DNA from 3 places in the Amycolatopsis sp. NPDC041971 genome. Region 1 is predicted to be linked to each of the others. Evidence: predicted binding sites of a transcription regulator. Region 1 holds the regulator's gene; each other region holds the start of a gene.
What was found. The regulator HspR, encoded in region 1, represses chaperone genes until heat shock. The targets are predictions, from matches to a motif close to ANNTTGAGTNNNNNNNACTCAANNT.
Positions count from the first base shown of each region.

Region 1 (5,409 bases):
GCGATCGACGAGGCCAACGAGGCGCTCAAGGGCACCGACTCGGCGAAGATCCGCGAGTCCATCGAGAAGCTGAACACCGCTTCGCAGGAGCTGGGCACCGCGCTCTACGCCAACGCGGCGGGTAACGCCGCCGATGACGCCGCCGCCGGTGAAGGCGCGACCGGGACCGCGGGCGCGGGCACCGGTTCGCAGGCCAAGGCCGACGACGTCGTCGACGCCGAGATCGTCGAAGAGGACGAGAAGGACAAGAAGGACAAGAAGTGACGGAACGCTACGACGAAACCGAGGGCCGGGGCCCGGACGAACCGGTGGTCGTGCGGGACCGTAGGCGCGGCGATCCGCTGACCGGTGAAGTCCGCTCGCCCGCCCCGGAGGTCGAATTGCAGGACGGTCCGAAGCACGCCGCTCCCTCTGTGGACCCTGTAGACCCTGTGGAGCCGACCGAGTCGTCCCTTCCGCCGGAGCCCGCGGCCCACGCGGGCCCCGGCCTCGGGGACTCCATTGTGGACGACTCGGTGGCGGTGGCCACCGGACTGGAGAAGGAGCTGGCGGAACGCACCACCGACCTCCAGCGTCTCCAGGCGGAGTACGCCAACTACCGCAAGCGGGTCGACCGTGACCGCGAGCAGGTCGTCGCCGGCGCGAAGGCGTCGGTCGTCAGTGACCTGCTCCCGCTGCTCGACGACCTCGAGCGCGCGGAGCAGCACGGCGATCTGACGGGTGCCTTCAAGGCGGTCGGCGAGAAGCTGGTCGCGAGCTTGCAGCGGTCGGGGCTCGAGCCCTTCGGCACGGAGGGCGAGCCCTTCGATCCGAGCGTGCACGAGGCCGTCCAGCACAGCACGTCGCCGGACGTCACCGGGCCGACGGTCACCACGGTCATGCGCCGCGGTTACCGCTTCGGCGAACGCGTGCTGCGCGCGGCGCTGGTCGGGGTCACCGACCACGAGCCGGGTGCCGCTCCGGCACCCGCGGCGGCGGCGCAGGACGCGCCGGTGGACCCGCCCGTGGGCGGCGAGCTGCCGCTCGAGGGCGAACTTTTCGATGAGAACAACCGCTGATCGGCGATACGGCGTGAAAGGAGGAGACGTTCGGTGAGTGCACGGGAATGGATCGGTAAGGACTTCTACCGTGAGCTGGGCGTCTCCTCCGACGCGACCGCGGACGAGATCAAGAAGGCCTATCGCAAGCTGGCCAAGGAGAACCACCCCGACGCCAACGCGGGCAACGCGGAGGCCGAGAAGAAGTTCAAGGCGGTCTCCGAGGCGTACGGCGTGCTGTCCGACACGGCCAAGCGCAAGGAGTACGACGAGGCTCGCCGTCTCTTCGGCTCCGGTGGTCCTGGCGGCTTCGGCTTCCCGGGCGGGGGTAGTGGCGGCGGCGGTTTCGACGTCGGCGACATCTTCGGCCAGGCGGGCCAGCAGCAGGGCGGTTTCGGCGGTCTCGGTGACATCCTCGGCGGTCTTTTCGGCCGCCGCGGTGGCGCGGCCGGTGCCACGGCGAACCGGCCGCAGCGCGGCTCGGACGTGGAGACCGACGTCCGGATCGACTTCACCGAGGCGGTCAAGGGCGCGACCCTGCCGCTGCGGTTGTCGAGCCCGGCGACCTGTTCCACCTGTGGTGGGAACGGCGCGAAGCCGGGAACCTCCCCGAGGACGTGTTCGACCTGTCAGGGCAGCGGGCTGGTCAGCCGGAGCCAGGGCGCGTTCGCGTTCTCGGAGCCGTGCCGCGACTGCCGCGGCCGCGGCACGATCATCGACGACCCCTGCCCGGAATGCGCGGGCGAGGGCATCAGCACCCGCACCCGCACGCTGACCGTGCGGATCCCGCCGGGCGTCGCCGACGACCAGCGGATCCGCCTGGCGGGCCAGGGCGAGCCGGGCCGAGGCGGCGCGCAGCCGGGCGATCTGTACGTCCGAGTGCACGTCGCCCCGCACGCGTTGTTCGGGCGCCAGGCTCTCGACCTGACGATCACCGTGCCGGTGTCCTTCGCGGAACTGGCCCTCGGCGGCACGATCACCGTGCCGACGCTCGAGGGCAAGGTCTCGCTGAAGGTGCCGCAAGGTACGGCGAGCGGCCGGGTACTTCGCGTGCGCGGCAAGGGAATCGCGAAGCGTGACGGCTCGCAGGGCGATCTGCTGGTCACCCTGCAGGCGGCCATTCCGTCCAAATTGGACGACAAGGCCCGTGAAGCGTTGGAGACCTACGCCGAGGCCATGGCCGACCACGATCCACGACCGGAGATCACCGAACTTCTCGAAGGCAGGTGAGCGCGATGTTCGGCGGGTTGCCGCACGGTGCGGACGAGGACACGCCGGTGTTCGTCATTTCGGTGGCGGCGCAGCTCTCCGGGCTGCACGCGCAGACCCTGCGGTCCTACGATCGCCAGGGTCTCGTGTCGCCGGGCCGGACCTCCGGTGGCGGACGGCGTTACTCGATGCGGGACATCGCGTTGCTGCGTGAAGTGCAGCGACTGTCCCAAGAGGACGGTGTCAACCTCGCGGGCATCAAGCGGATCATCGAGCTGGAAAACCAGGTCGACGCGCTTCGCGCGCGCATCGCCGAACTGACCGAAGAACTCACGGCGGCATACCTCTCCGCCGAACAGAGGGCCGCGGCCGTGCACGCCTCGTACCGCAAGGACCTCGTCCCGCTGCGGCAGCAGACGGCGCTGGTCGTCTGGAAGCCCAAGAAACGTATGTCGTGAGTGTTCGGGTCGTTCTGGCGAGCCCTCTCTGAAGTACCTGAAGGCCCTCACGGCCACCCCAAGCAGGCAGTTCCACGTGTCTGGATGGACGACACGCGTGCCGTCCGTCCAGACACGCGAAATCGCCGGCAAGTACATACCTGAGACGCGATCGGCTCTAACGACCCCGAACACTCACGACAGGTGTCACTGACCGGGGATCAGAGTCCGGATCTGCTGGACCTCACCGGTGCGCGAGTCCATGACCCGCTGGGCCAGCGCCTTCGCCTCCGGGTTCTTGCCGTCCTTCAGTTCGGTCCTCGCCAGCGCGACCCCGTTGTGCTGGTGCGCGACGAAGATGTCGGCGAAGTCGAGGGTGAACTCCGACCCGTCCTTTTTGGACAGTGCTTCGAGCAGTCCCTTGTCCGTGAGCCCGTCGCCACCGTGATGGTGGTGCGCGTGCGGATCCGCCGAACCCGTCTCGGGTTTGCCCCAGCCCTTCAGCCAGTTCCGCATTTCGGTGCTTTCGGTCTGCTGCGTCGCCTCGATGGCGGCCGCGAGATCCTTGAGCTCCTGCTTCTGCGCCTGCTTGGCCTTCACCAGCTTGACGATCTCCACGCCCTGGTTGTTGTGGGCGATCATCATCTGCAGGAACATCACGTCGGCGTCGTTGTACTCGGCGGACGCCGCGGCGGCCGACTGGGGGACCGGGGAGATCGGGCCGCCGGCGGTGGTCGGTGATCCGTCACCGGTCCCGCAGCCCGCGAGGGCCACGAGACCGGCGACGAGAACGAGGGCCAGTTTCACTGGCGCGTCCAGAGTGCGGGGGTGTTCGGCGGTTCCCAGCCCTGGAGCGCCGTATGCGCCAGCTGGCAGCGATAGGTCGCGCCGCCGTAGGTCACCGTGCTTCCGGCCGCGTAGGCCGTCCCGGCCGCCCAGGTGCCGCCGGCGGGCGGGTTGCTGGTGCTGGTCGGCGGTTTCGACGTCGTCGGCGGGTTGCTGGTGCTCGGCGGGTTGCTCGTGGTGGGCGGGTTGCCGCCGCCGATCTGCAGGTCGATGCAGCTGTAGAAGGCCATCGGTGTGTCCGCGATGTTCCAGATGGCGAGCACCTTCTGGCGGCCGCTGAAGCCGTTCAGGCTCACCGTGTGCGACGTCGGGTCCTTCGGCGCGGAGTTGTTCCCGCTGATGTCGGCGATCTTGGTGCCACCGATGTAGTACTCGTAGTTCGAGGTCCGGTGGTAGGCGGTGAACTTCCAGTTGAAGGTCACGCTGTTGCCGACCGAGGCGGCGGGCCACGACTTCGACTCGTTGTTGAGCTCGGCGAATCCGGGAAGGCCGCCGTTGCAGCTACGGAGCCCCTTGGGGCCTTCGACGCTCTGCGGTTCGTAGGCGATGGCACCGCAGCCGGAAACCTTGCCTTGGGCGCAGTTCGCCTGGCGGCTGGGCGGGGACAGCACGTAGCCGTGGGCGCTGGCCACCTGGGGGATGGCGACGATGGCGATCGGGGCGAGGATCGCACCGGCGGCGGCTGCCACGAGCTTGCGTTTGACGGTCATGCCGGCTCCTGGGGATGAAACGACGGTGTTCCCGCGAGGGGGAGCAATGTGGTCTAGACCATAAATCCGCCGGTGACCGGGGTCAATGATTCACTGCCCTGCTACTGCGTAAAGCCCAATTGGAACGGCCGATCGGCCTAATACGATCGGAGCGTGGGCTCAATCCAGGGTGAAGGGGTCGTACTTGATCCGCGCCGGATCCGTGCCCGCGGCGAGCAGTTTCGCGATCGTCGCTCGGATCATCGGCGGCGACCCGGCGACGTACACGTCGCGGTCCTTCCAGCCGCCGCGCTGCGTGACCGCCATGGCCAGCGTGCCGCGGTCGCCGCCGATGACGGTGCCTTCCTCGGTCACCGGGGTCACCGTCAGCCAAGGGCAGGTGACGGTCAGTCCGTGGAGCTCGTCGAGGGCGTAGAGGTCTTCCGGCCGCCGGCCGCCGAAGAACAGCTGTACCGGCGGATTGTTCTTCCAGCGCGACATGTCGTCGAGCAGGGCGAGCAACGGTGCGACACCGGTGCCGCCGCCGATCATCAGCAGTGAGCGGCTTTCCGTGTGGTGCACCGAAAGCGCGCCGAGCGACGGGCCGAGACGCCAGACGTCGCCGGGCCGGGTGTGGTGGACGATCGCGCGCGAGACCCAGCCGCCGCGCACGGCGCGCACGTGGAACTCCATCGTCCCGTCGTCGTGCGGCGCGGTGGCGGGCGAGAAATAGCGCCACATCCGCGGGCGCTGCGGGACTTCGACGCTGACATAGCCGCCGGCCCGGTACGGGAGCGGCTGCCCGGTGCGCACCTTGATGACGGCGACGTCGTGGGAGGCGAGCCGGTGCTCGACGACGGTCGCCTTCCACCACGCGGGCCCGATCTCCTTGCCGGCGGCCTCGCACATGTACTTCGAAATGACGCCGTACGCGGTGACCCAGGCGTCTTCCACCTCGGGTGTCCAGTCGTCCTTCAAGAATCTTTTCAGCGTGGCGATCAACGCGACACCGACGGCGTCGTAATGGCGACCGAGGACGTCGAACTTCCGGTGGTCCCGGCCGAGTTGGCCGAGGAAAGTGGTCAGTTCGTCGGGCCGGTCCACCATCTGCACGACGTAGACGAGCGCGCGCAGCAATCGATTTCGCTGGGTCGCCATGGTGATCGGGAACAACGCCCGCGCGTCCGGTGC
Region 1 covers NZ_JBVJCE010000001.1:386,213-391,621, reverse strand. The annotation lists gene dnaK (molecular chaperone DnaK) at 1-264, shown strand, start outside; gene grpE (nucleotide exchange factor GrpE) at 261-1,058, shown strand; gene dnaJ (molecular chaperone DnaJ) at 1,092-2,267, shown strand; gene ACZ6DT_RS01940 (heat shock protein transcriptional repressor HspR) at 2,273-2,704, shown strand; gene ACZ6DT_RS01935 (DUF305 domain-containing protein) at 2,891-3,490, opposite strand; gene ACZ6DT_RS01930 (lytic polysaccharide monooxygenase) at 3,487-4,239, opposite strand; gene ACZ6DT_RS01925 (globin domain-containing protein) at 4,399-5,409, opposite strand, start outside.

Region 2 (5,409 bases), on a different contig from region 1:
GGCCAAAGCGAGCAGTAGTCGATCGAAAGGCGCGTATCCGCCATTGCGGTGGTGGCGACGTCCGATCAGGTGACGCCAGACGGCGAGATGCTCATCGAGCCCGGGCTCTCCCGGAGTGGCGCGGAGTAAGACTCGAAGCAGGATTCTCATCTGGTTTTCGTTACCGGGCAAGGTGTCGCGGGCCAGCGTGTCGGCCAAGGTGCTGCGGTACCGGCCGGTCGCGGCGGCCAGCGCGCGGATGCTGAGGCCGCTTCGGTCGCGGAGTTCGCGCAAATGCGCCATGAACGCCGATTCCGTGTTCATCGGCTTGCCCGTGCGGGCACGGTCCGGCCGAGGACGGTGCTGAAGAGCCCGATCGCGACCCCCGCCGCGATCGGCGCGCTCGTACCGGCGAAGGTCAGCAGTGTGGTGAATGTGGCGAGAACGCTCAGGCAGACGATCTGACCGATCGAAACGCATCTGCGCCTCGGCCGCGATGGGGAAAGAATTCCTTGACTCATGACCTTGCCCTCTCAAGGATCACGCACCCCGGCTGGGTGGCACGCACTGCACGTTATCAAAACGTGATAGGGAGTTTAAGGTGAGTCGATGTCCGGGTTCGTCCGGATTCCGGAATGCCGAAAGCCCCGGACCCTTGGGGGATCCGGGGCTTCAGGGCTGTCGGGCCTCGCGTCGTTACGCCACTTGAGCGACCGGAGCCGTCGCTGGGGCCAACGCGATGTCCAGCACGTCGCGGACGTTCGCCACGGCGTGGACGTCCAGCTGTGCCAGCACTTCGGCCGGGACGTCGTCCAGATCGGGCTCGTTGCGCTGCGGGATGATCACCGTCTTCATCCCCGCCCGGTGCGCGGCCAGCAACTTCTGCTTGACCCCGCCGATCGGCAGCACCCGTCCGGTCAGCGACACCTCACCGGTCATCGCGACGTCCGACTTCACGACCCGGCCCGAAAGCAGGGACGCCAGCGCGGTCGTCATCGTGATGCCGGCGCTCGGCCCGTCCTTGGGCACCGCGCCCGCGGGGACGTGCACGTGGATGCCGCGGTCCTTCAGGTCGCCGACCGGGAGTTCCAGTTCGGCGCCGTGCGAGCGCAGGTACGACAACGCGATCTGCACCGACTCCTTCATGACCTCGCCGAGCTGACCGGTCAGTTGCAGCCCGGTCGAGCCGGACTCCGGATCCGCCAGCGACGCCTCGATGTAGAGGACGTCACCGCCGGCGCCGGTCACGGCCAGCCCGGTCGCCACGCCGGGGGTCGACGTGCGCTGGGTCGACGCGGGCAGTGAGGACTCCGGCAGGTGCCGCGGGCGGCCGAGGTAGGTCTCGAGCCCGTCGGCGTCGATCGTCAGCGGCAACTCGACCTCGTCCAGCGCGACCTTGGTCGCCACCTTCCGCAGCACCTTCGCGATGGTCCGGTTCGCGTTGCGCACCCCGGCTTCCCGCGTGTACTCGGCGGCGATGCGGCTGAACGCGCCGTCGGTCAGCGTGACGTCGTCCTTGCCGAGCCCGGCGCGATCCAGCTCGCGGGGGAGCAGGTGGTCGCGGGCGATGGTGACCTTCTCGTCCTCGGTGTAGCCATCGAGCGAGACCAGCTCCATCCGGTCCAGCAGCGGGCCGGGGATGGTCTCGAGCGCGTTCGCCGTCGCGAGGAACACGACGTCGGACAGGTCCAGTTCGACCTCGAGGTAGTGGTCGCGGAACGTGTGGTTCTGCTCCGGGTCCAGCACCTCCAGCAGCGCGGCCGTCGGATCGCCGCGGTAGTCGGTGCCGACCTTGTCGATCTCGTCGAGCAGTACGACCGGGTTCATCGAACCGGCTTCCTTGATGGCGCGGACGATCCGGCCGGGCAGCGCGCCGACATAGGTGCGGCGGTGACCGCGGATCTCGGCCTCGTCGCGGATACCGCCGAGCGCCACGCGCACGAACTCGCGGCCCATCGCCTTCGCCACGGACTCGCCGAGCGACGTCTTGCCGACCCCGGGAGGACCGGCGAGCGCCAGCACGGCGCCGGCCCCTCGCCCACCACCACCACCCTCAACGGAGCTTCGCCCCGCCTCGGTCCCGCGTCGTCCGCCGACCGGGCCGCGCCCCGACTCCGCGCGACGCTTGCGCACGGCCAAGTACTCGATGATGCGTTCCTTCACATCGTCGAGACCGGCGTGATCGGCGTCGAGGATGTCCCGCGCGGCGGCGATGTCGTGGACGTCGGTGGTGCGCTCGTTCCACGGCAGTTCGAGGACGGTGTCCAGCCACGTGCGAATCCAGCCGCCCTCGGGGGACTGGTCGGAGGTCCGCTCCAATTTGTCCACTTCGGACAGTGCGGCCTTCTTGACCGCGTCCGGCAGCTCGGCGGCCTCGACGCGGGCGCGGTAGTCGTCGTCACCGGCCGTGCCGTCGAGTTCGCCCAGCTCCTTGCGGATCGCTTCGAGCTGGCGGCGCAGCAGGAATTCCTTCTGCTGCTTCTCCATGCCCTCCTGGACGTCCTTGCGGATGGTGTCGGTCACCTCGAGTTCGGCCAGCTGCTCGCGGCTCCATTCGAGCGCCTTTTCGAGCCGTGCCGAAACATCGAGCGCCGAGAGCAGTTCGAGCTTCTGCCCGGTTTTCAGGTACGACGAGTTGCCCGCGAGGTCGGCGAGCGCGGACGGATCCTCGACCTCCTGGACGGCGTCGATCATCTGCCAGCCGCCACGCTGCTGGAGGATCGCGAGGACGACGCTCTTGTAGTCGGACGCGAGCTTCGCGGAGTTGTCGTCCGTGGTCTCGGTGGCGACCTCGGCGTGCACCCAGCGGGCGGCGCCGGGACCGTCGGCGATGCGGCCGACGACGGCGCGGCGGGTGCCGCGCAGCAGCACCGCGGTCTTACCGCCGGGCACGCGCCCGATGCGCTCGACGGTCGCGATGGTGCCGAGTCCGGCGTACTCGCCGTGGACGCGGGGGACGATCAGCACCTCGGCCTTGGTGGCGGCGCTGGACCGGATCCCCGGGAAGGAAGTCTGGGCAGGCGTGTTGGCCTGGGCGGACTCCACCGCGGCCCGCGTCTCCGTGTCGGCGAGGTCGAGCGGGACGATCATGCCCGGCAGCACGACGTCGTCATCGAGCGGGAGAACGGGCAGGAGGCGGTTGTCGGTCATCTGTGCACTCCTCGGTTAGTTGAGTCTGCTTAGCTCAACTCTCCGATCGACCCGTTTGTTTCCTTTCCGCGTTCGCCGTCAGCGATCACCCACCCCTCCGACCTCTGCGCGGGAAAGCGTCGCGTTTAGCCCGCTAAAGGCGACGCGTCTGGGTCAGAGGTCGGATGTCAGGGGTGGGTGGCGACGCCGCACCAGGCGAACGGCCGGGCGCCTTTCTCGTCCCGCCGCAGCTCCCGCACCGGTCGCCAGTCGGGCAGGTGGACGATGCCGGGCTCCAGCAGCGACCAGTCCCCGAAGAGCGGCTCGATCTCTTCGCGGTCTCGCATCCACACCGGGTTGCTCGTCTTCCGGTACTGCTCGACCATCCAGTGGAGCCCGTCGGCGTCCTCGCCGGTCTGGCCGCCGAAGCTCATGTGCGACAGCCCCAGCCAGCTGCCCGGCGCCAGCGCGTTCCGGTAGGTCGCGACCAGCGCGGGCGGATCGTCGTGCGGCCCGGCGAAATGCAGCACGGCCATCATCATCAGGCACACCGGCTGGTCGAAGTCGATCAGCCGCAACGTTTCCGGATGCCGCAGAACGTCCTTCGGCCGCCGCATGTCCGCATGGACGATTCCGGCCCAGTCGGTCGCCTCGTGCCGTTCGAGGATCAGCTCCGCGTGCGCCACCGCGACAGGCTCGTAGTCGACGTACACGACCTTCGCCGTGTCACCCGACTCCAGTTCTTCCTGAAGGATCTCGTGCACGTTCCCGGCTGTCGGGACACCGGAACCCAGATCGATGAACTGCCGGATCCCCGCGTTCAGCGCGGCGCGCACGACACGGTTCATGAACTCGCGGTTGTGCCGCGCCCCCGGTTTGACCCACCGCCACTGCCGTTCCAGCGCGCGGGCGAACTCGCGATCGACCGCCCAGTTGTGGGTCCCGCCGAGAAACCAGTCGTAGATCCTCGCCGCGGACGGCTTTTCGGTGTCGACCCCGGTCGGCGCCACCGGGGCCGCGTCATCGTCCCTTGTCACAGAAACCCCCTAGATCCTCTGCGAAAGAGCCTATCGGGATCAGTAGACCGCCGGCCGCCGCTGCCAGTAGGTCCAGAGCGGCCGGTAGCCCTGCGCGTACCAGAACGGCGTCGAGCGCGGGTTCGCGAGAGCGTGGTGCAGCAGCACGGCTTCGGTGCCGCATTCGTCGAAGACCTGATGCGCGTGCGCGGCGAGCGCGGTCCCCACCCCGCTCGAACGCGCCGGTTCGGCCACCGCCAGTGACGACAGGTAGCCGACCCGGTCGGCCGCGACCCGGCCGCCGACCCACGCCGTCTCGCCGGGGAACTGCACCCGCACCATGCCCAGCGGACGTCCGTACAACTCGGCGATCCACAACGTCGGGTTCTCCCGGCCCAGGTGTTTCGACAGGTTCGCGGCGATCGCTTCCTCCGCGCCATCGCGCAAGGTGGCAGAACCGAACTGCGCGTCATAACGCTGCAATTCCAGCTCGAGTCCGACGGCGGTTTCGAGATCATCAGCTTCGGCGGGCCGGATGTGCACTCCGGGGGTGGCGGGCGGTCCCGTCACCGCGAGCCGGTCGGCCGGCCGGACCGCGATCACCAGCACCGGCGCGAAACCGCGGCGCAGCAATTCGGCCGAACCGGGGGAGTCCCGGCTGGGCCGCACCACGGTCGCCGCCGTCTCGACATCTCCTGGTGGGGCCACGGTCTTCAGATGTTCATCCCATCGGGTGAGTAATGCGTTAAGGGCCGCTTCCGGGCGAGGACCGGTAAGTCGCGCTTCGAGACGGTGTTCGACGAGGGCCCGCCACGGAGAGTCAGCGGAATCGGGACCCGCCTCAGTCCGTACCGACAAACCGGCGGCGGCTGAGTCGCCTTCTGTCGCGGAGAGTGACACGGCACCCTCGACAGGCTCCAGTGCAGGCATTTCGGGGAGCAGGGCGTCCACGGTGGCGAGCCGTTCGGCATGCCCGGCGGCGATGGCGTGGCTATTCATAGGGCTATTCAAGCCCCTGCCGGGGGATACCGACGGGTCCGCCGGGAACTTCACGAGATTGGCCGCGGTGTGGCTTCAGGTGACTTCCGGTAGTCGGAAGGAACGCGAATAACGCTCCCATTTCACCCCGTGGTCCACGCAGGTCAGCGCGACGCGCCCATTGTTAACCCTGGGGTGATCTCATACTGTCTCGAATGGGACTTGGGTGCACCCTCCGGGGTACTGTATTGCCCTCGTCCGCGAGGTCGCGGTGGGACAGGACCGGTTGGGCAGCCGGGAAGGAAGG
Region 2 covers NZ_JBVJCE010000033.1:26,072-31,480, reverse strand. The annotation lists gene ACZ6DT_RS39460 (hypothetical protein) at 1-303, opposite strand, end outside; gene ACZ6DT_RS39455 (hypothetical protein) at 300-500, opposite strand; gene lon (endopeptidase La) at 676-3,129, opposite strand; gene ACZ6DT_RS39445 (SAM-dependent methyltransferase) at 3,297-4,145, opposite strand; gene ACZ6DT_RS39440 (GNAT family N-acetyltransferase) at 4,185-5,123, opposite strand.
Region 2: a site for HspR is predicted at 3,146-3,170, ahead of lon (endopeptidase La). Genes of this name have one in related genera too.

Region 3 (5,409 bases), on a different contig from region 1:
TCGCTCAGCCTAGCCAGTGGGGCGCGCGCCCTCCCTCGTCAGCTGGCCCTGGTGTGGGTCCAGCCGCGGCGTTGGAGGTCCGCGCTGGTCAGCGCCACGGGCCTGCCCCGGTGATCGGTGCCCACCCAGCGGATGTGGCCGGCGGAGCTCTCGAGGACGTACGGGCGGGCGCCGCACCAGACGACGGTGCACGGTGCCGTCGGTGGCAGCTCCGTGCTCGCCGGTGCCGTGGCCTGGGGTGACGCGGGGTCGGTCTGTTCGTCGGTCTTCATCACTCTCACGGTTTCGTGACGGGGACTGGGACACGCCGGAGCGCTACCTTTGTTTTCGGCGGAACGGGGCCGCGCGTTAACGACTCCGGCGCGGATTCGTCCGATCGGTTCGCGACGACAGCGGGGTGTCATCGCGCTGTGAACGGCATGTTAATTGTCCACAATGGACAATTCTTGCGCGGTCCTCGCGTACCCCGGCGCCGCGGGCGCGATAGCCTCCCGCGAATCGAATGTGGCTCAATGCCACGACATCGGGCCCGGCCGGGTCAGAATGGGCCGGCCACGACCGGTCGACGAAAGGATCGCCTTGCCCGTCTCGACGACCACGGGAACGTGGCGGCGCCTGTTCGCGGCCTGCGCCGTCACCGGAACGCTCGCCGCCTGTTCGGGCGAAGATCGGCCACCGCCTGTCACCTCGATGTCGGCCTCGCCGCCCTCGCTCCCCACGGCCGTGTCCAGCGTCTCGGTGCCTCCGATCCCGTCGCAAACCGCGCCGAGTCCGTCCACCGCCCCGAATCCCGCCCCCCAACCGAAACCCGCTGAACCGGTACAGGGTTCGTGCGGCACGGTCACCGCGGCCAGCGGGCTGACCTTGCAGGTGCTGCACGGGCCCGGGGTCTCCTGCGCGGACGCGACCGGGATCGTCGGCTCGTTCCACAAGAGGATCGCCGGACGGCAGTCCGCGGCCTCGGACGAACCCGTCAGCGAGACCGTGGACGGCTGGCTGTGCGTCTCCGGCGCTCCCGCCGCGCAAGGCGGCACCAGTTGCGGCAAAGGCGAACAGAACGTATTCGCCGCCGTCGTCCCCATCGAATGAACCATCCCCGAGAAGAAGGGCCCATGAAGAGCCTCACCGTACTTCCCGCCGCGTTCGCCGTCGTCCTGCTGAGCGGTTGCGGAGCCGATCCGGCTCCCGCCGCCGCGCCGGCGCCGTCATCCTCCGCCGTCACCTCGGCGCCCGCCGGGACGCCCTGCGGCGAAGTCACCGGACTCCAAGGCACGAAGAACAAGGTCGTCGCGCACGGGAAGACCGACTGCGCCGAAGCGACCCAGGTGCTTACGGACTACTTCACCAAGCTGACGCCCGCCGAAGCCGCTTCGCCGCAGGGTCCCGGCCCGGTGGTGATCGGCGCCTGGACGTGCGGGAGCGGGCCGAACGATCCGGTGACGAGCTGCTCGACCGAGGACGAGCGCCAGATCGAAGCGACCCGTTTCTGACGCCTCAGTCGCCCCGGACCATCGGGGTCTCGCGGTAGGCGTCTCCGGTATTGAAGGCGGCGAACGAGACCTTTTCGCCGCCCTTGGCGCCGTACATCGTGCAGGCCTCGAACTTGCCGCAGTGGGCCCGCCGGCGAGACCTCGACTGTCCATAAGGGACACTCATCGACGGCCGGATGTCCGATTGACGCCTATGCGCACGGTCGTGAACCGGGGTCGCGAGTGACAATGAGGGGTTCTATAGAGGGGTAGGGCAAATGTGGCGGCCAGGTCGCCGCCTTCGCGGAATTCCAGCAGCCGACCCCTGTCGCAGTTGCCTTACCTCTATACTCCGCGTCTGTCCTCGCGACGTCGCTTGCCGACGTCCAACCGGTACAGGACGACACCCACTATCACTATGCCGACGAGAAAGAGACCCAGCGCGCCGCCTGCCGAGACCTTCCAGATCAACGGCGATCTCGTCCGGTAGGCGAATCCGTCACCGGCGAAGACCGTGTCACCCCGCGAGATCTTCTCCCCCAGAATCCGGCCGCCTCCGGTACGACCGTCGGCGAAGCGCCATTTCCCGGAGCAGTAGGGGGTCTGGCCGTTCACCGCGGATCCCTCCGAGGTGCACCCCGAGATCTCGGTGACCGTGACGTCCTCGCCGGTGCTCAATTCACCGATGTCGGAACCGAGGGAGCCCCAGACGAGACCGAAGATCAGCAGAAAAGGGAGAACGGCCGAAAGCACCGAAGTAAGAACCCCGGGTTTCCGCGCATTTTCCGGCACTGTTGTCCTTTCGTCGATCACTGGAGCTTCAGCAGGACTTCCCGCTCGAGTTTGCCGACGAGGAGGTACTGGGGCCGATATCCGGGCGGGACCACGAAACAGACGAGACCCGTGGTGCCGTCGAAAGCGCCGGGAGCGCCCGCGCAGTCCTTGACCCGTTCCGGCTCACCGTGTTCGTCGGCAGACAGCTCCAGTGCCGTGTCGCCGAAGCGAGCAGCCTCGATCCGCAAGGTGAGTACGTGGAATCCGCTCAACCACGCCTCGGCTCCCTCGGGCGGTCCGGGCCCGCTGTCGAGCACACGCACGGCCGCCTCCCCGGATACGGCGGTCTGTCCACGGGCGAACACCGGCGGCGGTCCCCATAGGTCGCGACGGAGTTCCCAGAAATTCGGGACGGGGTCGGCCGCCTCGCCATAGGGCGTCCCGCCGAATCCGACCGGCGTCAGCACGACGAACGCGGCGAAGGCCAGCCCGGCGAGGAACGGCGGCGCCTTCCGCGCGCCCCCCGGTCTCGCCACTTTGACCAGCACGATGGCCGCGAGCACCAGGAGTGCCAAGCCGAGGGACATCGCCGTGATCTTTTCCCACGGATGGTGGGCTTCCAGGACGCGATCGGCCCCACGCACGGACAACACCCGGTCCGTCACCGACGAAAGCCGGGCGACCACCGGATCCGCGAGGCCGAACGCATCCCGCGTCGGCAATTCGATCGCGCGGCCGTCTTCGGCGATCGCCAGGACCTCATAGCTGGTACGCGGGCCGTGCTGTCCTTCGCTGGTCGTGGAGTTCCACTCCGAGATCACCGCGCGCACGTCGTACGTGCCGGCCAGCCCTTCGACGGTCCACCGCCCGGCGAAGGCCGCGACGGTTCCCCAGACGATCCCGATCACGAACGCGACGATCATCGCGTCCCTGCGCCACTCGTCTTTCCGATGTGGTTCGCGGAAGACCACCAACACCCCCTGTTCAGCTCGTTCAGTCTATTGCCCGAGGCACGCCGAACAGCACGGGATTTGTACCCACCCACTTGCGAACCGAAGTAAGAGTCGCCTAGACTCAAACTATGCTCACCAGGGAAGACGCCGTGGCGACGATCGAGAACGCGGTCGACGCGGCCACTCTGTTCGCCCGCCATCGCTACCGCGAATTGGCGGCCGTGCTCCACCCCGACCGCAACCCCGGCGACGAGCGCGCCCACCGGGCCGCCGCCACCCTCAACCGCCTGCACGACGACTGGAAACGCGCGCGGCGCCAGACGGTCACCACGGCGACCTCGGCGTACACCCTCACCGAGCCGCACGCGGTGGGCAGTGTCGCGACGACCTACCGGACCACCGGGCCGCACCTGGTCAAGCTCGTCCGCGACCCGGCGCTCAACCCGTTGATCCACGCAGAGTGGACGGCGTTGCGCACGCTCGACGGCTTCACCGAACGGCACCGGTGGCTGCGCCCCTACTACCCGCGGTTGCTCGACACGTCGGGTCCGGTGGCGCGGGGCGACCGCGCGTTCAGCGTCCTCGATCCGCTCGTCGACGGGTTCGTCACGCTCGCGGACATCGGGAGAGCGTTCCCCGGCGGGCTCGACGGCCGTGACTACGCCTGGATGCACCGGCGCCTGCTGCGCGCCGTGGCGGGCGCGCATCGCGCGGGTGTCGTCCACGGCCACCTCACCGCGGACAACGTACTCGTCCATCCAGGACAGCACGGCATCGTCCTCGTCGGCTGGTCCTTCGCCGTCGAAGACGGTGTGCTCCCACTGGCGGCGGACAACTCCGTCGAATACCCACCGGAAGTCCACAAGGGACTCCCGATGACCGCGGCGACCGACGTCCACCTGCTCCACCGCATGATGCTGGACCTGCTGGCACCGGCGGAAACCCGCCAACGCGAGTTCGCGACGTGGTGCACCCAGGACATCCCGGCACAACGGCCCGACGCCGCCGATCTGCTCGACGAGTACGACGAACTGCTCGACGACCTCTACGGCCCTCGCACCTTCCGACCCTTCACCATCCCCGAGACAGGAGCCTGACCATGGGACACGGACACTGGGACGACAACGCCTACGCCGCGGCGAGGACCTTCCGCGCGGCCAAGGGCGAGGACGATTTCGGCTACACGGCCGATCTCCGCTCCAAACCCGCGAAAGAGTGGAAGGTCGCATCCGCGCTCGATCCGCTGAACGCCGTCCGGGAATGCCGGGATTCGGCCGACCACACCGATTCGACGCCGATCGCGGTGCTGTTCGACGTCACCGGCTCGATGCGCCGGGTGCCGCGGATCATGCAGGGCAAGCTCGGCAAACTGCACGGCCTGCTCAAGCGACGGGGTTACCTGGCCGACCCGCAGGTCCTGTTCGGGGCGATCGGCGACGCCGACAGCGACCGGGTCCCGTTGCAGATCGGGCAGTTCGAATCGGACAACCGGATGGACGAGCAGCTGCGCACGATCTTCCTCGAAGGCGGCGGCGGCGGGCAGAAGAGCGAATCCTACGAGCTGGCCGCCTACTTCATGGCGAGGCACGTCATCACCGACGCTTGGCAGAACCGCGGCCGCAAGGGCTATCTGTTCATCATCGGCGACGAGCTCAACAAGCCCGCGCTGGAGGCCCGCCACATCCGCCACGTGCTCGGCGACGACGTGCGGGAGGACATCGACCCGGCCTCGGTGTACCGGGAGCTGGCCCGCAAGTGGCACGTCTACTTCGTGCTGCCGAACCAGTCGTCGTACTACAACGACCCGGAGATCGGCGAGCACTGGAGCGGTCTGCTCGGCCAGAGCTTCCTCAAACTCGACGATCCCGGCGCGGTGTGCGAACTGATCGCGGCCACCATCGGGCTGGAGGAACGGGTCGTCGACGTCGACCGGGCGCTCGCCGACCTCGCGGACGTCGGCTCGGCCGCCGAGAGCGCGGCCGTGGGCAAGGCACTGGCGAAACTGGGCACCAGGTCGGTCGTCACCTCGGCGGTGCCCGAAGCCGGCGGCCCGAGCGACGTGGTGCTGCGGTGAGTCTCCTGGACGGACACGTGGTGGTGGTCGGACTCGGCTTCGGCGACGAAGGCAAGGGCGCCGTGGTCGACACCCTGTGCGCCGCGCGGCCCACCACCGCCGTCGTCCGCTTCAACGGGGGCGCGCAGGCCGCGCACAA
Region 3 covers NZ_JBVJCE010000036.1:10,202-15,610, forward strand. The annotation lists gene ACZ6DT_RS39775 (hypothetical protein) at 39-272, opposite strand; gene ACZ6DT_RS39780 (hypothetical protein) at 510-1,082, opposite strand; gene ACZ6DT_RS39785 (hypothetical protein) at 1,113-1,490, shown strand; gene ACZ6DT_RS39790 (hypothetical protein) at 1,495-1,656, opposite strand; gene ACZ6DT_RS39795 (hypothetical protein) at 1,815-2,261, opposite strand; gene ACZ6DT_RS39800 (hypothetical protein) at 2,279-3,166, opposite strand; gene ACZ6DT_RS39805 (adenylate cyclase) at 3,325-4,293, shown strand; gene ACZ6DT_RS39810 (hypothetical protein) at 4,296-5,270, shown strand; gene ACZ6DT_RS39815 (adenylosuccinate synthetase) at 5,267-5,409, shown strand, end outside.
Region 3: a site for HspR is predicted at 3,300-3,324, ahead of ACZ6DT_RS39805 (adenylate cyclase). Genes of this name have one in related genera too.